One region of the Saccharopolyspora sp. ASAGF58 genome, then DNA from elsewhere that is predicted to be linked to it. Evidence: riboswitches for the same ligand, from Rfam matches in the RefSeq annotation. Region 1 holds a riboswitch; each other region holds the start of a gene.

The links. Region 1 has a riboswitch for S-adenosylmethionine ahead of thrC (threonine synthase). Riboswitches for the same ligand answer to the same signal wherever they lie in the genome.
Region 2: it holds a riboswitch for S-adenosylmethionine, as region 1 does, so the genes downstream of both, FDZ84_RS04150 (aminotransferase class V-fold PLP-dependent enzyme) here and thrC (threonine synthase) in region 1, are expected to answer to the same signal.
Region 3: it holds a riboswitch for S-adenosylmethionine, as region 1 does, so the genes downstream of both, FDZ84_RS15590 (methionine ABC transporter ATP-binding protein) here and thrC (threonine synthase) in region 1, are expected to answer to the same signal.

The regions. Positions count from the first base shown of each region.
Region 1 covers NZ_CP040605.1:3,976,205-3,983,010, forward strand. Annotated here, with positions in the region: gene tnpA (IS200/IS605 family transposase) at 1-388, shown strand, start outside; gene FDZ84_RS18990 (RNA-guided endonuclease TnpB family protein) at 393-1,610, shown strand; gene FDZ84_RS18995 (hypothetical protein) at 1,988-2,287, opposite strand; gene FDZ84_RS19000 (hypothetical protein) at 2,497-2,679, shown strand; gene thrC (threonine synthase) at 2,783-4,051, opposite strand; SAM riboswitch class I at 4,064-4,196, opposite strand; gene holA (DNA polymerase III subunit delta) at 4,293-5,279, shown strand; gene rpsT (30S ribosomal protein S20) at 5,388-5,648, opposite strand; gene FDZ84_RS19020 (hypothetical protein) at 5,858-6,031, shown strand; gene tnpA (IS200/IS605 family transposase) at 6,148-6,546, shown strand; gene FDZ84_RS19030 (RNA-guided endonuclease TnpB family protein) at 6,551-6,806, shown strand, end outside.
Region 2 covers NZ_CP040605.1:941,546-948,351, reverse strand. Annotated here, with positions in the region: gene FDZ84_RS04160 (hypothetical protein) at 1-325, shown strand, start outside; gene ileS (isoleucine--tRNA ligase) at 680-3,841, shown strand; SAM riboswitch class IV at 4,247-4,362, shown strand; gene FDZ84_RS04150 (aminotransferase class V-fold PLP-dependent enzyme) at 4,402-5,739, shown strand; gene lspA (signal peptidase II) at 5,846-6,496, shown strand; gene FDZ84_RS04140 (RluA family pseudouridine synthase) at 6,538-6,806, shown strand, end outside.
Region 3 covers NZ_CP040605.1:3,274,478-3,281,283, reverse strand. Annotated here, with positions in the region: gene FDZ84_RS15595 (methionine ABC transporter permease) at 17-700, opposite strand; gene FDZ84_RS15590 (methionine ABC transporter ATP-binding protein) at 697-1,719, opposite strand; SAM riboswitch class I at 1,964-2,051, opposite strand; gene rsmA (16S rRNA (adenine(1518)-N(6)/adenine(1519)-N(6))-dimethyltransferase RsmA) at 2,228-3,097, opposite strand; gene FDZ84_RS15580 (resuscitation-promoting factor) at 3,221-4,717, opposite strand; gene FDZ84_RS15575 (transglycosylase family protein) at 5,294-5,650, opposite strand; gene FDZ84_RS15570 (TatD family hydrolase) at 5,828-6,661, opposite strand; gene metG (methionine--tRNA ligase) at 6,766-6,806, opposite strand, start outside.

The sequences.
Region 1 (6,806 bases):
GCTGCGATCGAACGCGAACATCACCTTTCAGTGCGCGTTCCGCGTCGTGTGGTGCCCGAAATACCGGCGCCGGGTCATCGGTGGCCGGATGGAGGAACGCTTGAAGCAGCTCATCCGGGAAGTCGTCGAGGAGAAGGGGGCGTGGCTGGTGGAGCTGGAAACGATGCCGGACCACGTTCACCTTGTCGTCGAAGTCGACCCGCAGTACGGGGTGCACAAGCTGGTCAAGGCGATTAAGGGACGTTCGTCGCGGGTGTTGCGGGAAGAGTTCCCGTGGTTGCGGTCGAAGCTTCCGACGCTGTGGACCAACAGCTACTTCGTCGCGACGGTCGGCGGCGCACCGCTGTCGGTCATCAAGCGCTACGTCGAACAGCAGAAGGCCCGGTGAGCCGATGCTGACGGGACGTCGCTACCGCTTGAAGCTCAGCACCGCGCAGGCCGCCCAGTGCGAGGAGTTCGGCAATATCTGCCGGGCAGTGTGGAACACCGCCCTGGAACAACGCCGCGAGTACCGGCGGCGGGGGGCGTGGATGAACTACAACGAGCAAGCCGGACAGCTCGCCGACGCGAAAACCGAGCACGACTGGTTGCAGACCGTGCCGTCGCACATCCTCCAGCAGGCGTTGAAGGACCTGGACCGGGCGTGCCGCGACCACGGCACGTTCCGGGTTAAGTGGCGCGGCAAGCAGCGTTGGAACCCGTCGTTGCGGTTCCCGATGGGCAAGCTCATCGAGGTCGAGCGGCTGAACAAGCGGTGGGGACGGGCGAAGCTCCCGAAGCTGGGGTGGGTGCAGTTCCGCATGACCCGCCAGCTCGGCGGTGCCGTGCGGTCCGCGACAGTGTCCCGCGACGGCCGGGACTGGTTCGTGTCGTTCCTCGTCGACGACGGCGCCATCACCCCAGAACGGCACGCCGCACCCCACAGCGGCGTCGGTGTCGATCGTGGAGTCGCGGCAGCGGTAGCTACCAGTGACGGCAAGCTCATTGACCGCGATTTCGTCTCGCCTGGCGCGGATGAGCGTTACCGCGGGTTGCGGCAGAAGCTTTCCCGGCAGAAGCGGGGCAGCGCAAACCGTAAGAAGACGCTCGGCAAGATGCGCCGGTTGAAGCGGCGCGAACGCGACCGGCGAGCGGACTTCTGCTCGCAGGTCGCGGCCGAGCTCACCGACCGCAACGCGCTGGTCGTGCTGGAAGACCTCCGTACCCGGAACATGACCCGGTCGGCGAGCGGAACCGCCGGAGAACCCGGCCGGAACGTCGCCCAAAAGTCCGGCCTGAACCGCGCCATCCTCGACAAAGGCTGGCACAAGTTTGAACTGGCCCTGCGTAACGCTGCCCGCTATACCGGCAGCGAGATCGTGAAGGTGCCTGCTGCGTACACGTCGCAGACGTGCGCGGTGTGTCGTGCTGTGGACCCGGAAAGCCGTGAGAGCCAAGCGGTTTTTCGGTGTACCCAGTGCGGCCACACGGCGCACGCTGACGTGAACGCGGCGAAGAACATTCTCGCCGCCGGACGGGCGGTGACAGCCTGTGGAGACCTCGCCGTTAGGCGGTCCGTGAAGCAGGAACCGCAACCGGCGTTAGCGCTGGTTGGAATCCCCCGGCTTTAGCCGTGGGAAGGACGTCAACATACGGCCGGTGCTCCCACCGCAACCAACGTACCTGCGCCTTCGCTCACAGGCCGGCCAGGTACTCGGGTGGTCAGGCGACGCAGGCCCCCCGACGTCGGCTGACCATCCACCCCGGATCCCCGGCGCGGAACGGCCCAGCTTGACGGCCGTAAGGGGTCGACGCGCGGCATCGCGCCGCAACCGGCCCCACCGCGCCGGGGCCTTTCACTCTGTCGGCAGGCGCGAGCCGAGGATCATTTGCGGAGACTGCTTGCCGGAGGTGATCACATGGCGGCGTGCAAAATGCGCGGTGGGGCAGCCGACCGCGACGGAGATTTGTGCGACGGTTGCCAGTCGGCGGTGGACCCAGGTGACTATTAGATACCGGCCTGGCGGCGCAGATGCGCGTTCAGGGTTGCTCCCGAGTCCCAGGCGCGACGGAGCAGCCAGTTGCGCCACGCCTCGCCATGCCCCGCGGTGTCCAGCTTGATCGAGGCGTCTGGCCAGAATCCGTGTGGATAGTGCAGGTACGCGGCCCACTCTTGTTTGAGGTTGTCGCGGCGTCGGATCGTGTCCTTGACGTCCTCGTCGGACAGGTCGAGCAGATGCTCGGGAGGGTCCTCGGGCAGGGTGTCCCACGTGCCGAATTCGAGCGGGGACGGTAGTGGCCGCATCATTATATCCTTGCCGTTGATCTGGCCTGAATCACAGTACGACGCTGGCGGCGCCGGAGCTGGAGTGGATCATCCTGGTCGCGGACCGGGCGGCGGAGGTTCCCGGCGCGGCGTTCGACTGTCCATCCGGCACCGACGTGCTCAAGGTGCCGCACCATGGATCCCGTTACACCACACCGCTTTTCCTGCGATCGGTGTGTCCGCGACTAGCTGTGATCAGTGTGGGAGACGGCAACACCTACGGTCACCCGAGCCCGTTCGTCGTCGACGACTTAACCCGCGCGGGCACGAAAGTGCTGCGCACCGACCAGGAAGGAGACATCGCCATCCTGCCCGGCCCGCAGGGGCCCCGCTATGTCGCCAGGGGAGGCCCTTTGCGCGCGGGCGAGTCGTAGGACGGCAGCGGCTGTGCCGGGAGCCTTCGAGGAAGTCCTTTGTAGACGAAGGCGCGGCGCCACCGTCGTGCGGTGACGCCGCGCGTCTCGAGTCGGGTCGGGTTCAGAGCCCCAGTGCCTGGTTGACCGCGTCGGTGCTCGGGGCGACGGTGGCCTTCGGGCCGATCTGGTCCTGCACCGCGTCCAGGGTCTTCAGCCCGTCACCGGTGATCAGCAGCACGGTCTCGGCGTCCGGGTCGATCTTGCCCGCCTCGATGAGCTTCTTCGCCGTGGCCACGGTGACCCCGCCGGCCGTCTCGGCGAAGATGCCTTCGGTGCGTGCCAGCAACCGGATGCCCTCGCGGACCTCGTCGTCGCTGACGTCCTCGATGGCGCCGCCGGTCTTGCGCACGATGTCCAGCACGTACGGGCCGTCGGCGGGGGCGCCGATGGCCAGCGAACGGACGATGGTGTCCGGTCGTACTGGCTGGACCACGTCGTGGTCGTTCTTGTACGCCGTCGACACCGGGGAGCAGCCGGTTGCCTGCGCACCGAAGATCCGCACCGGGCTCGGCTCCACCAGGCCGACCTGGCCGAGCTCGTTGAACCCCTTGTAGACCTTGGTCAGCTGCGAGCCGGAGGCGATCGGCACAACGATCTGCTCGGGGATGCGCCAGCCGAGCTGCTCGGCGACCTCGAAGGCCAGCGTCTTCGACCCCTCGGAGTAGTAGGGGCGCACGTTGACGTTGACGAACGCCCAGTCCTCGTGCTCCGCAGCGAGCTCGGTGGCCAGCCGGTTGACGTCGTCGTAGTTGCCGTCGACGGCCAGCAGCGACCCGTCGTAGACCGCGCTCATCAGGATCTTGGCGCGCTCCAGGGTCTTGGGCACCAGCACCACCGAGTCCCAGCCGGCGCGGGCCGCGGCGGCGGCCACCGCGTTGGCGAGGTTGCCAGTGGAGGGGCAGGCCAACACCTTGAAGCCGAACTCGCGGGCGGCGGCCAGCGCCACCGCGACGACGCGGTCCTTGAAGGAGTGGGTGGGGTTGCCGGTGTCGTCCTTGATCCAGATCCGCTTGACGCCCAACGCCTTCGCGAGCTTGTCGGCCCGGACCAGCCGGGTACAGCCCGGCTCGGTGTTCGGGTGCTCTTCGACGTTGGTGGGAACCGGGAGGAGCTGCTTGTAGCGCCAGATGGAGCGCGGGCCGGATTCGATGTCCTCGCGGCGGATCTTGCCGAAGTCGTAGGCGACCTCTAGCGGGGAGAAGTCCTCCAGCGAGACGAACTCCGGGGCCAACGGCTGCCGGTGGCCCTCTTCCTTGGATACCAGTTCGACGGCATTGCCCAGGTCGAAGGTCTTCTTCGGGGTCGTCTGGGCATGGGCAGCAGCAGTCATCGCGAGGTCCTCTCCTCATCTGTCCCGCGGACGGGTCGGAATTGGCACCGCTTTCGTCAGAGACCTCGCGGGTGAAAGCGCGATTCGCTGACGAACGGTTGCCGGGGCTTCATCGGGCCGTTCCCTCTGCCCCTCTGGATGAGCTATTCGGTTGTGCCAGCAACGCTAGTGGACCGCGCCGGGGTCTGGCCAGCACGATCCAGATGGCGGGAACGTCACGGGTGCGTGCGACGATGCGTGCATGAGCGCACCGGCCGTGGTCCCCGATCCGCTGCAGTTGGTTCTCGGCGACGAAGAACTGCTGGTGGAACGCGCGCTTTGGGCTGCTGTCGGGGCCGCCCGCGCGGCCGATCCGGCAGCCGAACTGCGCCGCGTGAAGGTGAGCGAACTCACTCCTCCGGAGCTGACCGAACTGCTCAGCCCATCGCTGTTCGCGGAGGGCCGGGTGCTGGCGGTGGAGTCCGCCCAGGACGCGGGCAAGGAGATCGCCGAGGCGCTGCTGATGCACGCCAAGCAGCCGGCGGACGGGGTCATGCTCGTCGTCGTGCACAGCGGCGGCGGCCGCTCCAAGCACTCTAAGGAACTACCCAATGCGCTGCGCAAACTAGGCGCGCGGGTCACCGAGTGCAACAAGATCACCAAGCCCGCCGAGCGGGAGGCGTTCGTCCGCGACGAGGTGCGCCGGGCCGGCGGCAAGACCGATGCCGCCGGGGTGGCTTCGCTGATCGAAACGGTCGGTTCCGACCTGCGGGAGCTGTCGGCCGCGGCGACGCAGCTGGTCGCCGACACCGGCGGCAAGGTCGACGAGACGGCCGTGCGCCGCTACCACCGCGGGCGAGCCGAGGTGACCGGGTTCGCGGTAGCGGAGAAGGCGGTGACGGGTGACCGGGCGGCCGCCCTGGAGGCCTTGCGGTGGGCTGTGCAGCTCGGCGTCCCGCATGTGCTGATCGCCGACGCACTCGCGGACTCGGTCCGCACCATCGGCCGCGTCGCCGCCGCAGGCGGTCGCAACGATCCGTTTCGGCTGGCAGGGGAGCTGGGCATGCCCGCGTGGAAGGTGAAGAAGGCGCTGGCGCAGTCCCGGGGCTGGAACGCTTCGAGCCTCGCGCAGGCGCTCCAGGCGGTCGCGGAGGTCAACGCCGGGGTCAAGGGCATGGCCGCCGACGCCACCTACGCCTTGGAACGGACCGTCCTGCGCCTCGTGGAGCTCCGCAACCAGCGTTCGTGATCGCACCAGTTTCCACCGAAGATCGCGAAAGGCCCCTTCTCCGCGCGAAAGGCCCCTTACCCGGGTTTTGCCAGCGGGGAAGGGGCCTTTCGAAGTTCAGGCCTCAGCTCAGAGCTGGTTGGCGCGCTGCGCCAGCGCGGACTTCTTGTTCGCGGCCTGGTTCTTGTGGATGACGCCCTTGCTGGCGGCCTTGTCCAGCGCGCGGCTGGCGGCCTGCTGCAGCTCGATGGCCTTGTCCTTCTCGCCGGCGTCAGCGGCCTCGCGGAACTTGCGGATGGCGGTCTTGACCGCGGACTTCACGGCCTTGTTGCGCTGCCGGTTCTGCTCGTTGGTCTTGATCCGCTTCATCTGGGACTTGATGTTGGCCACTGTGGCGCCTCTTCCTCGTCTGTCGAACCGGTCGTGCCGCGCTTTTGTCGGCGCTGCGCTCAGGCAGGTTTCCTCCACGGCGGAATGCCGCACGGCACGGTCGTCCATCTTAACAGCGCCCACCTGCGCAGATTTCGGGCGGGCGGTGCCGGGCGAGGGCTATCACATCGGCTCGGATCCGGCGTTTCCGAACCATAGGGTCAAGCCTCGTGCTCGATGCGTTGAACTGGCCCGGATTCGCCGATCTGTCCCTCGCCGGACTGCTGTTCCTCTGCGGCGCCGCGTTCCTGGCCGGGGCGGTCGACGCGATCGTCGGCGGCGGTGGCCTGATCCAGCTGCCCGCGATGCTGCTGCTCCTGCCCGGCGGCGAGGTGATCAGGTAGACGTAGTGCGCAGACCCCCGGATTTATCCGTGGGGTTAGCACGTCAAGTCCGATCCTGACGTGCCCAGCGGTAACCCTGCCAACGTTAGATAGTTCGGCGCTGTATAGTTCTGGGTATGGTCGTCACGCTGCGATCGAACGCGAACATCACCTTTCAGTGCGCGTTCCGCGTCGTGTGGTGCCCGAAATACCGGCGCCGGGTCATCGGTGGCCGGATGGAGGAACGCTTGAAGCAGCTCATCCGGGAAGTCGTCGAGGAGAAGGGGGCGTGGCTGGTGGAGCTGGAAACGATGCCGGACCACGTTCACCTTGTCGTCGAAGTCGACCCGCAGTACGGGGTGCACAAGCTGGTCAAGGCGATTAAGGGACGTTCGTCGCGGGTGTTGCGGGAAGAGTTCCCGTGGTTGCGGTCGAAGCTTCCGACGCTGTGGACCAACAGCTACTTCGTCGCGACGGTCGGCGGCGCACCGCTGTCGGTCATCAAGCGCTACGTCGAACAGCAGAAGGCCCGGTGAGCCGATGCTGACGGGACGTCGCTACCGCTTGAAGCTCAGCACCGCGCAGGCCGCCCAGTGCGAGGAGTTCGGCAATATCTGCCGGGCAGTGTGGAACACCGCCCTGGAACAACGCCGCGAGTACCGGCGGCGGGGGGCGTGGATGAACTACAACGAGCAAGCCGGACAGCTCGCCGACGCGAAAACCGAGCACGACTGGTTGCAGACCGTGCCGTCGCACATCCTCCAGCAGGCGTTGAAGGACCTGGACCGGGCGTGCC
Region 2 (6,806 bases), 3.0 Mb from region 1:
GCTGGCGAGCGCCGTCGGCGTGGGCCTGCTGGTCGCAGATCGGCGGCGCCGGACCGGAGCGGGCGAGCGTCCGCCGGCCGCGTCGGCTTCTGCCGATGGCAGGGAGCCGGGCGAGGAGCGCAGCAACGCCGCGGCAGCTGCGGATCCGGACGCCGAGGTGCTGGTGCTCGACGAACGGCCGCGCTACCACGTGCGGACCTGCGAGTGGCTCGGCGAGCGGAAGACGATCGCCCTGCCGCTGCGCGAGGCGCGGGACCTCGGCTTCACGCCGTGTGCGCGCTGCGCGCCGAACGCCACGCTGGCCGCCGAGGTCCGCCGCGTTTGACCGCGGTTTGAAATGGAAACCGTGGTCCCCGGGTTCCTGGGCGCAGTGTCAACTGAAACCGCGCACCGGTGAAAGCCGGTGGCGGGCGCCCGGTACTCTGGAGCGACCAGGCGATGATCCGGCTATCACCGGGGAGCCTCCGGAAGAACGGGTGCCCGGCCGGCGCCTCAGTAGAACCGGACGGGTTCAGCCCGTCACAGCTGGCAACGAGTGGTCGTCGGCGTCGATCGGCGGCAAGCGGGGTGGTACCGCGGATCTCGTGCGGGCATGCGCGCGAGGTGTCGTCCCCGCGTGGACACCGAGGTTTCGGTGACCGTGCGGCGGAAACAACACACCGCGAGGAGCGCATCCGCGATGGCTTATCCCAAGGTTCGGTTCGGCGACGCCGGCGAGCGCGGCGTGGCTGCCCAGCCCGCGTTCCCCGAGATCGAGCGCCAGGTGCTGGATTTCTGGGCCGACGACAAGACCTTCCAGGCCTCGGTGCAGGCCCGCGAGGCCGGCGTGAATGGCGCCAACGAGTTCGTCTTCTACGACGGGCCGCCGTTCGCCAATGGACTGCCGCACTACGGGCACCTGCTCACCGGCTACGTCAAGGACGTGGTGCCGCGCTACCAGACGATGCGCGGCCGCCGGGTGGAGCGCCGGTTCGGTTGGGACTGCCACGGGCTGCCCGCGGAGGTCGAGGCGGAGAAGCAGCTCGGCATCACCTCGAAGTCCGAGATCGAGACGATGGGCGTCGCGGCGTTCAACGAGGCGTGCCGGACCTCGGTGCTGCGCTACACCTCCGACTGGGAGGCCTACGTCACCCGGCAGGCCCGGTGGGTGGACTTCGAGAACGACTACAAGACGCTCGACCTGGACTACATGGAAAGCGTCATGTGGGCGTTCAAGACCCTTTGGGACAAGGGTCTCGTCTACGAGGGCTTCCGGGTGCTCTGGTACTGCTGGCGCTGCGAGACGCCGCTGTCCAACACCGAAACGCGGATGGACGACGTCTACCGCCAGCGGCAGGACCCGGCGGTGACCGTGGGCCTGCGGCTGGACGCCCCGGGCAAGGCATTCGACGGCGCGCTGGCCCTGGTGTGGACGACGACGCCGTGGACGCTGCCGTCCAACCTGGCCGCCGCGGTTCACCCCGAGGTCGACTACGTGCTCGTCGCGCCGGCCAACAGTGCCGAGCGGTACGTGCTGGCCGAAGCCCGGCTCGGCGCGTACGCGCGGGAGCTCGGCGAGGATGTCGCCGAGCACGTCGTGGCCCGGTTCAAGGGGACCGAGTTGCTCGGCACGAAGTACGCGCCGCCGTTCGACTTCTTCGTGGGGCGGGAGAACGCGCACCAGGTGCTGGCGGCCGACTACGTCACGACCGAGGACGGCACCGGGCTGGTGCACATCGCGCCGGCCTTCGGTGAAGAGGACAAGGTCGTTACCGACGCCGCGAACATCGAGCCGGTGATCCCGGTCGACGCGCACGGCAAGTTCACCACCGAGGCCCCGCCGTACGCGGGGCTGCAGGTCTTCGAGGCCAACAAGCAGATCATCCGGGACCTCAAGGAGACGGGCCTGCTGCTGCGGCACGAGACCTACGACCACCCGTACCCGCACTGCTGGCGCTGCGACAACGCGCTGATCCAGCGGGCGGTGTCGTCGTGGTTCGTGTCGGTCACCCAGTTCAAGGACCGGATGGTCGAGCTGAACCAGCAGATCAACTGGGCGCCGGAGCACATCCGCGATGGCCAGTTCGGCAAGTGGCTGGAGAACGCCCGCGACTGGAACATCTCCCGGAACCGCTACTGGGGTTCGCCGATCCCGGTGTGGGTCTCCGACGACCCGGCCTACCCGCGCACCGACGTCTACGGTTCGCTGGACGAGCTGGAACGCGACTTCGGGGTGCGCCCGGCCAACCTGCACCGCCCGGAGATCGACGAGCTGACCCGGCCGAACCCGGACGACCCGACCGGGAAGTCGACGATGCGCCGGGTGCCGGAGGTGCTGGACTGCTGGTTCGAGTCCGGCTCGATGCCGTTCGCCCAGGTGCACTACCCGTTCGAGAACTCGGAGTGGTTCGAGCACCACTACCCGGGCGACTTCATCGTCGAGTACAACGGCCAGACCCGCGGCTGGTTCTACACGCTGCACGTGTTGGCGACCGCGCTGTTCGACCGCCCGGCCTTCGCCAACGTGCTGGCGCACGGCATCGTGCTGGGCCACGACGGCCTGAAGATGTCGAAGTCCAAGCGCAACTACCCGGACGTCAACGAGGTCTTCGACCGCGACGGCTCGGACGCGATGCGCTGGTTCCTGATGTCCAGCCCGATCCTGCGCGGCGGCGACCTGGTGGTCACCGAGCGCGGCATCCGGGACGCGGTGCGGCAGGCGGTGCTGCCGCTGTGGAACTCCTGGTACTTCCTGGCGCTGTACGCCAACGCCGAAGGCATCTCGGGCGAGTTCGAAGTGGACAGCAAGCACGTGCTGGACCGCTACGTCCTGGCCAAGACCCACGAGCTGGTCGGCGACGTGCAGTCCGCATTGGACATCTTCGACCTCGCCGGGGCCTGCGCGGAGGTGCGCGACTTCCTCGAGGTGCTGACCAACTGGTACGTGCGGCGGTCCCGGGACCGTTTCTGGGCCGGTGACCGGGATGCCATCAACACGCTGCACACCGTGCTGGAGGTGACCTGCCGGGTGGTGGCGCCGCTGCTGCCGCTGACCGCCGAGGCGGTCTGGCGCGGGCTGACCGGCGGCCGCTCGGTGCACCTGGCGGACTGGCCCCTGGTCGACGAGTTGCCCGCGGACGCCGCGCTGGTGACCGCGATGGACGAGGTGCGCCAGGTGTGCTCGGCCGCGTCGGCGCTGCGCAAGTCCAACAAGCTGCGGGTGCGTTTGCCGCTGGCCAAGCTCGTGGTCGCCACCCCGGACGCGGAGGCGCTGCGGCCGTTCGCGGACCTGATCCGCGACGAGGTCAACGTCAAGGAGCTCGAGCTGAGCACCGACGTCGCCGCGCACTGTCACTTCGAGATCGCGGTTAACGCGCGGGCCGCGGGTCCGCGGCTGGGCCGCGACGTGCAGAAGGTGATCAAGGCGGTGAAGTCCGGCGAGTGGCAGCGCACCGGGGGCACCGGGGACACCGTGGTCGCGGCGGGCATCGAGTTGCAGGACGGCGAGTTCGAGGAGCGCCTGGTCTCCACCGACCCCGGCGCGGCCTCGCCGCTGCCCGGCGGCAAGGGGCTGGTGGTGCTGGACACCGAGGTGACCCCGGAGCTGGCGGCCGAAGGTCTGGCCCGCGACGTGGTCCGGGTCGTTCAGCAGGCCCGCAAGGAGGCGGACTTCCAGGTGTCCGACCGGATCACGGTGGCGATCTCGGCGCCGGCCGAGGTTCTGGCGGCCGTCGAGTCGCACCGCGACTTCATCGCGGGCGAAACCCTGGCGAACGCCGTCGAATCCGGCGATGTGGCGGACGGCTTCACCGGCAGCGTCGGGGAGGGCACCGAGATCAAGGTCGCCGTCACCAGGGTCTGACCTGAGAGCCTGTTGGTGAATGGTCTGGGTGGGTGGTCGCTTAGCGGAACCTGAGAGGTTCCCTGGACTGCGGGTGCCCCTCCTGATGTATGTCCAATACGCGCGGAGGGGCCGTCCTCGCCAGAAAACCTCTCAGAACCCGCCGATGGTCGTCTTGGCAAGGTGAATGCAAGCGGCTACGCCGCTTCCAAAGGCGCGGACGGCATTCGCCGGCAGGGTCTGACCTGCTGTTCCGGGTGGCACCGTCGAGCGCGGTGCCACCCGGGCGTGCACCCGGACGTGCAGTTGTGGTGGCCGTGCCTGCGTCGGGATCGCCGCGCCGGCGCCGTGTGACGGAGACCGCTCCCACGGTTTGGGAATGGTGTTGCCCGCAGTGCGGGCGGTTTCCTAGAGTGCTGGAACGAAGGTCATGAGCGCCAGCGTCAAGCCCCGGCTTGCTGGCCGGCAACCCTCCAACCGCGGTGGGGTGCCCCGGGTGAAGACCTGGCCGGTCGTGCAGGGCGATCCGGCAAGCGCGGACCCCTCTGGGCGGGTCCGATGAGGCCCCCGAGGAGGCCGTCGTGTCGTCTGCCGTCATCGAAATCCCGGCGCAGTCCGATGTGGACTACCGGATTCCCGCCGTGGTCGGCGGTGCGCTGCAGGTCCCGCTGGTCAACGGCCAGCGCATCGGATACGCGAATCTCGATCACGCGGCCAGCGCGCCATGCCTGGAGTCCGTGCAGTCGGCGGTTAACGAGCTGCTGCCCTGGTACGCGAGCGTGCACCGCGGCGCGGGGTTCGCCTCCCAGGTGTGCACGCGGGTCTACGAGGGAGCGCGCGACGAGCTGCGGAACTTCGTCGGCGCCCGCCACACCGACTCGGTGATCTTCACCCGCAATACCACCGACGCCCTGAACCTGCTGGGACGCGCGCTGCCGCGCGGCACGTCCGTCGTGGTCTTCGACACCGAGCACCACGCCGCGCTGCTGCCCTGGACCGGCCCGCGGGTCCGCCGCCTGCCCGCGCCGGAGACGCCGGCGGACGCCATCGCCGCACTCGATGCCGCGCTGGCCGGTTGCCCGGAGGGACCGCGGCTCGCGGTGATCACGGGTGCCTCCAACGTCACCGGGGAGCTGTGGCCCGTCGCGGAGCTGGCACGGGTGGCTCGCCGTCGCGGGGCCCGCACGGTTCTCGACGCCGCGCAGCTCGCGCCGCACCGGCCGGTCCGGATCCGCGAGCTCGACATCGACTACGTGGCGATCTCGGGGCACAAGCTCTACGCGCCGTTCGGTGCGGGCGCGCTGATCGGCCGCGCGGACTGGCTCAACGCCGCCGAGCCGTACCTGGCGGGTGGCGGCGCGACCCGGTCGGTGCAGGAGCGGTCGGTCAGCTGGACGACCGGGCCGGAGCGACACGAGGCGGGCTCGCCGAACACCGTCGGTGTGCACGCGTTGGCCAAGGCCTGCGCGACGCTGGCGGCGAACTGGACGGACGTCATCGAGCACGAGGAAGCGCTGCTGCACCGGCTGAGGGCCGGGCTGCGCGGTGTGCCGGGGCTGCGCGAGCTCCGCCTGTTCGACGCCGATCACGACCGGGTCGGCGTGGTGAGCTTCACCGTCGACGGCCGGGACCCGGGCCTGCTGGCCGCGGCGCTTTCCGCGGAGCACGGCATCGGCGTCCGCGACGGCTTGTTCTGCGCGCACGTGGCCACCCGGCGGCTGCTCTCGCGGGCGGGCTCGGACACCGAGCGCGCGGTCCGCGTCAGCGTCGGGCTGGGCAGCACCGCGGAGCACGTCGACCGCCTCGTGAACGCGCTGCGGCGGCTGGTGGCCGAGGGCCCGGCCTGGCGCTACGAACAGGTCGACGGCCGCTGGGTGCCCGCTGACGACCCGCGCCCCGCGCCCGCCTTCCTCGACTGACCAGGGCTGGAAAGGCCGTGAGTGAATTGCGGCGTCATAGCACCCGAAAGTACTCACGGGTCCTGTTTCGGTCCTGCCGAACCGGGTGCGGGCGGGTTCAGGGACAATGGCGGTCGTGAGCACCGAGCAGTCCTCCCCGGGGGAGTCCTCAGCAGAGCAGGCGGGAACCAAGCCGACCGCCGCAGAACAGGCGTCCGAGACGCAGACCGGGGCGGCGCAGCAGTCGCCCAAGCGCGGGTCCGGGAAGCTGCTCGGGTTGTTGGGCGGGGTCGCCGTGGTGGCCCTGGGCGTCGACATCCTTACCAAGGTCGCCGTCGTGGCGAACTTGGAGGGCAACCCGCCGGTCGAGCTGTTCGGCGGCCTGCTCTACCTCGACGTGCTGCGTAACCCCGGTGCCGCGTTCTCGCTGGCCACCGGCATGACGTGGCTGCTCGCGCTGCTTGCGGTCGCCGTCGTCGGGGTGATCATCTGGCTGGCGCCGAAGCTGCGCTCGCCGGGTTGGGCGGTGGGCCTCGGCCTGGTGCTCGGCGGGGCCTGCGGCAACCTGGTCGACCGGATCTTCCGCGCCCCCGGCCCCCTGCAGGGGCACGTGGTGGACTTCCTGTCGGTCTTCGCGCCGGGTGGCGCGGTGTGGCCGGTGTTCAACGTCGCCGACTCGTGCATCGTCTGCGGCGGCATCCTGGTCGTGCTGATGTCGCTGCTGGGCCGCGACTACGACGGCACGGTGCACCGCAAGAAGAAGGCTTCGGAGTCGTGAGCGACCTCCGAACGCTGCCGGTTCCCGAGGGGCTGGACGGCATGCGGGTGGACGCGGGCCTCTCGAAGCTGCTGGGCCTGTCCCGCAGCACCGTCGCCTCGCTGACGGAATCCGGTGACGTGCTCGTCGACGGCAACCCGGCCGGCAAGTCGGACCGGTTGGCCGCCGGGGCGTGGCTGGAGGTGACGCTGCCGCCGGCTCAACAGCCGCTGCAGGTCGTCGCGGTGCCGGTAGAGGGCCTGCGGATCCTGCACCAGGACGACGACATCGTCGTGGTGGACAAGCCGATCGGCGTCGCGGTGCACCCGAG
Region 3 (6,806 bases), 700 kb from region 1:
GGTGGTTTCAGGGGTGTCAGCTGGTCGCGGTTCGCCGTCGGTCGACCAGCTTCGCGGTGCGGTCGGTGATCAGCTGCATCGCGAAGGCCAGCACGCCGAGCACGACCACGGATCCCCACAGGATCCGGTCGTCGTAGCCCTGGTAGCCGTCCTGGATCGCGGTCGTGCCCAGCCCGCCGCCGCCGATCGCGCCGGCCATCGCGGCGTAGCCGATCAGCGCCACGGCGGTGACGCCGACCGCGCCGACCAGCGCGGCCCGCGCCTCGCCGAGCAGCACCGTCCACACGATCCGCAGCCGGCTCGATCCAGTCGTGATCGCGGCCTCGACCACGGTGAAGCTGACCTCGCGCAACGCGTTCTGCGTCAGCCGCGCGAAGAACGGGACGGCGCCGATGGTCAGCGGCACGATCACCGCGGTGCTGCCGATCGAGGTGCCGATCAGCAGCCGGGTGAACGACGCCAGGACCACCAGCAGCACGACGAACGGCACGGACCGCACCACGTCGACGACCGCGCCGAGCACCCGGTACAGCGCGGGTTTCGGGCTCAGGCCGACCGGCGAGGTCAGATGCAGCAGCACCCCGAGCGGCAGGCCTCCCAGCACCGCCAGCAGGGTCGACACCAACACCATGTAGAGCGTGTCGATCGTCGCTTCACCAAGTATTCCAAGGACCTCCGACCAGGGGGTCACATCGCTCACGCAGCAGCTCCGTCAACGCAAACCGGGGCACGTCGCACATGCGCGTCCCGCTCGACCATCCACTTCAGGGCCGCCTCGGCGCGCTCGCCGCTCAGGCCGACCTTGAATTTCGCTACCGGCGTGTCCCCCAGCCGGGTCAGCCCGCCGCCCAGGATCGCGAGGTCGACCCCGAACTGGCTGGCGGCCTCCGGCAGCAGCGCGCCGACCGCGGCGAAGCCGACCAGCACAACCTCGGCGACGACGTCGTGCCGACGGCCGCCGGCCGGCCGGAACGACTCGGCCTGGTCGGTGTCCGGCAGCAGCGTGGCGCCCACCCGGCTGCCGGGCTCGGCGACCAGGTCGATGACCTTGCCGTGCTCGACGACCCGGCCGTTCTCCAGCACCGCGACATCATCGGCGATCTTGCGCACCACGGCCATGTCGTGGGTGACCACCAGCACGGTGACACCCAATTCAGCGCGGGCACGGTCCAGCACGGTGAGCACCGAGTCCGTGGTGCCCGGGTCGAGCGCCGAGGTCGGCTCGTCGGCCAGCAGCACCGAAGGCTTGGCGGCCAGCGCACGCGCCACCGCGATCCGCTGGCGCTGCCCGCCGGAGAGCTGGTCGGGGTAGACCGAGGCCTTGTCGGTCAGGCCCACGAGATCCAGCAGCTCGCCGACGCGGGTGCGCCGCTGCGGGCCGCTGATACCGGCCGCTTCCAGCGGCAACGCGACGTTGCCCGCGGCAGTGCGCTGCCGCAGCAGCGAATCTCCTTGCGGCACAACGCCGATCTGCCGGCGCGCGGCGCGAAGGGACTTGCCGCCGAGGGAAACCAGGTCGGTGCCGTCGACGCGGATGGCGCCGCTGTCCGGCTTCTCCAGCAGCGCGATGCACCGGGCCAGGGTGGACTTGCCGGCCCCGCTCGGACCGACCACACCGCACACCGCGCCGGCCGAAACCTCCATCGTCACGCCGTCGAGGGCGCGGACGGTTCCGTTGTTGTACTGGAAAGACTTGGTCAGGTTCTCGACTGTGATCACGATCGGCTCCACATCAGCTCGCGACGGCCGCGCACGCGAAAGGGCGACAGGCCAAGGAACTTCGGAAAGGGAGGAAGGGCTGGGTCACATCTCGCGACGACAGGCGGTGGTGGTGCGGCGCCCGTGGTCGATGACGCGACGCTGCGTCAGCAGCCTCCGGATGTGGTTTCGCCGGGGTCGGACCAGCTGGGTCCGGGTCTGACCCGCAAGCGGGCTGGCCGGCAGCGCGTTGGATTCCACAGCAACTCCATCGGTCCTGGCGTTAGCACCTGCCCACCGGGTGGTTGCTGCGGCTTCGCGGAGCCAGGTCTCTCGGCCGCTCGGGATGGATTTCCCGAATAGTAGACCCCACTGGCGGATTCCAGCGCAAGTTGATAGTCGTCACTTTCCGAAATCGTTTGCCAAATCACACACCCGGACGAGAGGGAATTTTCCCGCCACACCAGGTGTTATCGGTGACTCCGCGTAGCGGGCCGATCTCGGGATGGCAAGCGTCCGGACGGGTGGTTCAGCGACCGCTCTCGGTAGCCGCGGCCGCTGCGATGCGCGCGAAATCGCCGATCTCCAACTGCTCGCCGCGGACGGCCGGATCCACCCCAGCGGCGCGGAGAACCTCCTCCGCCCGGGCCGCGGACCCGGCCCAGCCGGACAGCGCGGCGCGCAACGTCTTGCGCCGCTGGGCGAACGCCGCGTCCACCACGCGGAAGACGTCCTGGCGCGGCTCGGTCGACGGCGGCTCGATGCGCCGGAACGACACCAAGCCGGAGTCCACATTGGGCACCGGCCAGAAGACCTTGCGCGGCACCGGACCCGCGCGGCGCACGTCGGCGAACCACGCGGCCTTGGCGCTCGGCACGCCGTAGACGCGGCTGCCCGGCTTGGCGGCCATCCGGTCGGCGACCTCGGACTGCACCATGACCAGGCCGTGCGCCAGGCTCGGCAACTCGGCCAGCAGGTGCAGCACCACCGGCACGGCGACGTTGTACGGCAGGTTCGCGACGAGCGCGGTCGGCGGCGCCGGGAAGTCCTCGGCGCGGACCCGCAGCGCGTCGCCCTCGATCACGGTGAGGCGATCGGCCAGGGCCGGGGCGAACTCGGCGGCGGTGCGCGGCAGCCGCGTCGCGAGCACCGGATCGATCTCGACCGCCGTCACGGCGCCCGCAGCGGGCAGCAGCGCGAGGGTCAGCGAGCCCAGGCCGGGGCCGACCTCCAGCACGACATCGTCGGCGGAGACCGACGCGCCGGCCACGATCCGGCGCACGGTGTTCGGGTCGTGCACGAAATTCTGGCCGAGCTTCTTCGTCGGTCGGATGTCGAGTTCCCCGGCCAGCCGGCGCACATCGGCCGGGCCGAGCAGCGTCGCCTGCTGGTCGTCCACACCGAAAAAACTACCCGCGCCCTAACTCATCACCCCGACCAGGTGACGAGGGAGGGGCACCCGTGGCGTCCACGGGTGCCCCTCACCTGACGAAATGGGCTTGGTAAACCCTGCTAGGTCAGCTCACAGGCCGAGCTTCGAGGAGCAACCCGGCCAGGCGCCGTAGCCCCCGCCCCGGGCCGCGCGGACCTTCTCCGCCACCGCGATCTGCTGCTCGCGGCTGGCCTGGTGCGGGTACGGCGCGTACTGGTCGCCGCCGTAGGCGTCCCAGGTCGACTTGTTGAACTGCAGGCCGCCGTAGTAGCCGTTGCCGGTGTTGGCCGCCCAGTTCCCGGTGGCCTCGCACTGCGCCAGCTTGTCCCAGACCCCGGAGGTCGGGGGCTGCTTGCCGCCGACCCGCACGACCTTGGGCTGGGCTTCCTTGATGATCTTCTCGCCGACGGCTTCCCGGCCGGTCTCCTCGCCGTTGCGGGTGTTGACCCGGGTGAACACGATCTTCTCGCCGGGCATGCCGGGGAACTCGACCCGCTCCTCGCCCTTGAACATCGTGTTGTCGACGACCTCCTGCACCGGGGGCGGGACCGGCACGGTCATGTTGATCACCGTGCTGCCCGTGCGGTCGATGCGCACCTCGGCACCGCTGGCGAGCCGCTGGTCGCCGCCGGGGGTGATCGCGTCCTCGGGGCCGAGTTCGAGCTGCTGCTCCCGGACCAGCTCGTCGATGTCGACGGCGGTGGTGGTCAGCTGCCGCGGCTCGTTCGCCCCGTCGATGATGGTGATGTTCTTGCTGGTCTTGACGACCAGGTCCATGCCCTGCTCGGGCACGGCCATGGTGCGGTCGGCGGAGACCCACGCGCCGTCGGCCTGAACGCCTAGCTGGCGCAGCGCCTGGTCCACCGTGACCGAGCGGACCCATTCCTCGCGCTGCTCGCCATCGACGGTCAGCTTCAGCAGCCGTCCGCGGTCGAGGGTGATGGTGTCGCCGTGGCTGACCTTGGCCTGCGGGGAGGGGCTGAGCGCGTCGTGCTGGCCGACGGTGATGCCCTCGTCCTCCAGGACTTCACCGACGGTGCCCTCGTAGGTGCTGATGGTGCGCTCGTGCCCGTCGATCTCGACGGTCACCGACTTGTCCATCGCGGCAGCCGCGCCGCCGGTGCCGGTGAGGGTGAGCAGCACGCCGGCCACCGTGCCCTTGAGAAAGCGCCGCTTCCAGGTGGTGATCGCCTCGACGACTTCCTGCGGCGGGGCGTCGCTCTCCGCGCCCTCCGGCAGCGCGTCCGGGAGGACCAGCGGCGGCAAGACGGTGGTCTCGGCGCTGATCAGCCGGATGACCTCGTCGACGTCGATCTCGGCGGTCGCGAGCATGTCCTCGGCGTCCGGGCCGAGCACCTCGTAGATGTCCGCCGGCGTGATCTCGAGCGCGCCCGGCGGGAAGCTCGGGTGGTCCTCGGCCGGGTAGCGCTGCGGCTCCGGGCGGTCCAGGAGTCCGACAGCGGTGTGCTGGTCGGCCGGAACCGGGGTGAACCAGTCCGTCGCAGGTTCGAAGGATTCGGCCCAGTAGCCGTCGTCGTCCGGCCGATGGGCATGGCCGGGATAGCTGGGCTCGCCGCGTCCGTTCACAGGGTCGTTACCTCCCGAAGGCGGAAGTCGCGCTCGCACGGTGCGGAACGGGGGCGGCGTCGGGCGAGACCCATGTCGTCGCTCAACTCCCTCGGTCCTTGCGGGCACACAACCTTCGTGCTTCGTGTCTGTATCCGACTCCCGTAGCCAAGCGCCGCCCTCGCCGACCGCGAGCACCGCTGCCCGTGGCCCGCTTCCCCGACGTACACCGGCGAGACTAACGGGTGTTCCCCATGACTGGTTGTCATCGGTTACGAGGCCGAGACTCTAGCGTGATCAATGGCGGGAGCCAAGAACCCCGATCACGCATGTGATCTGCGTTACGACGCCTTGCCGCGCAACCGAGCACGATCAGTAAGCGAAATCGCCCCACTTTGACCCATTCGGGGGTACCGCCGACGGTCCGTTTACTGAGCCACCGCGCGCCCTGGTGACATATCACACGTCCCCGACACCAGCGGTTTCCATGATCGGCTCGGGCCGGAACATGAGTCCGGCCCGAGCACGCAACGCGCTCGGGCCGGTCCCGCCCTCCCCTCGCCCGTGGGGTCGGGCCCCCGAGTCGAGTTGATCACCTCACCTCGGCAAGCCCAACTTACGCGCGCACGCGGGCCAGGCGCCGAATCCGCCGCGGGTGCTGCGCAGCGCTTCCGCGACGACGATCTGCTGCTCCCGCGAGGCCCGGTGCGGATATCGGTTGTACTTCTCGCCGCCGTGGGCCGCCCACGTTCGGCGGTTGAACTGCAGGCCGCCGAAGTAGCCGTTGCCGGTGTTGGCGGCCCAGTTCCCGCCCGACTCGCACCTCGCCAGCCGGTCCCAAACGCCCGCTCGTGCGGCTGGCGGCACACTTGGAGACGCCACCACCATCGGCGCGCCACCGCAGACCACGATGCTCGCCACTACCGTCGCCTTCGCGAACAAACCGAACTTCATCGCAATCCTGACTGCCGTGCCTCCGGGCAGGAGGACCTCCGTCCAGCGGGCGAAGTTTCGGGGTTGTCCCCATCCCGGCTTCCAAAGTGGACGGTAGGGACGGCGTCACGGACCGCAAGCGGGCGCGGCTCAGCACCCGATATCAAAAGACAGCGGGTGAGAACCGGCGGGGCGGGATTACGCCTGATCGAGTCGGAAGACTCGCTCGGCAGTGGCCGTTGTCGCTACGACCAGTTCTTCGAGCGTCATGCCACGGAGTTCGGCGAGATCCCGGAGGACGTAATTGACGCAGTACGGCTCGTTCGGGCGCCCCCGGAACGGGTGCGGGGTCAGGAACGGCGCGTCGGTCTCCACCACGAACTGCTCCAGCGGCACCAGCTGCGCGGCCTCCCGGAGCGCCTTGGCGTTGCGGAAGGTCGCCGTCCCGGCGAAGGACAGCACGTAGCCGGCGTCCACGCAGGCCCGGGCGAACTCCGCGTCCCCGGAGAAGCAGTGGAAGACCACCGTTTCCGGGGCGCCCTCCGCGGCCAGGATCCGCAGAATGTCCTGGTGCGCCTCGCGGTCGTGGATCATCAGCGGCTTGCCGGCGCGCTTGGCCAGGTCGATGTGCCAGCGGAAAGCTTCCTGCTGCGGCGCCGGCGGCGAGTAGTCCCAGTAGTAGTCGAGCCCGGTCTCACCGACCGCTACGACCCGCGGGTGCTCGACGAGCTGCTCCAGGACCTCGCGATCGGCGTCGTCGAAGTCCTTGGTCCGGGTGGGGTGCAGCGCCACCGCGGCGAACACCCGGTCATCCCAAGTGGACGCCTCGACGGCCCACTGCGCGGAGGCGATGTCGTCGGCGACGGTCACCACCCGGCCGACCCCGGCGGCCTGCGCGCGATCGACGATCGCGCGCACCTCATCGGGCGTCTTCGCACCGCACGCGTCGAGGTGGGTGTGCGCATCGACCGCCGAGGCGGGCAGCGCCTCCGGCACCGGCGGCAACTCCCGCTTCTTGTCACGCTTGCTCATCACACCTCCCACGTGCCTGCGCAATTTCCATTGAAATCAGGGCTTCGATTTCAATGGAAATCGGGGCTTCGATTTCCATTGAAATTGCAAACCACCTCGGTGGGTCAGCTTTCGATCGGGGCCCACTCGGGGCCGGTCTCGCCGA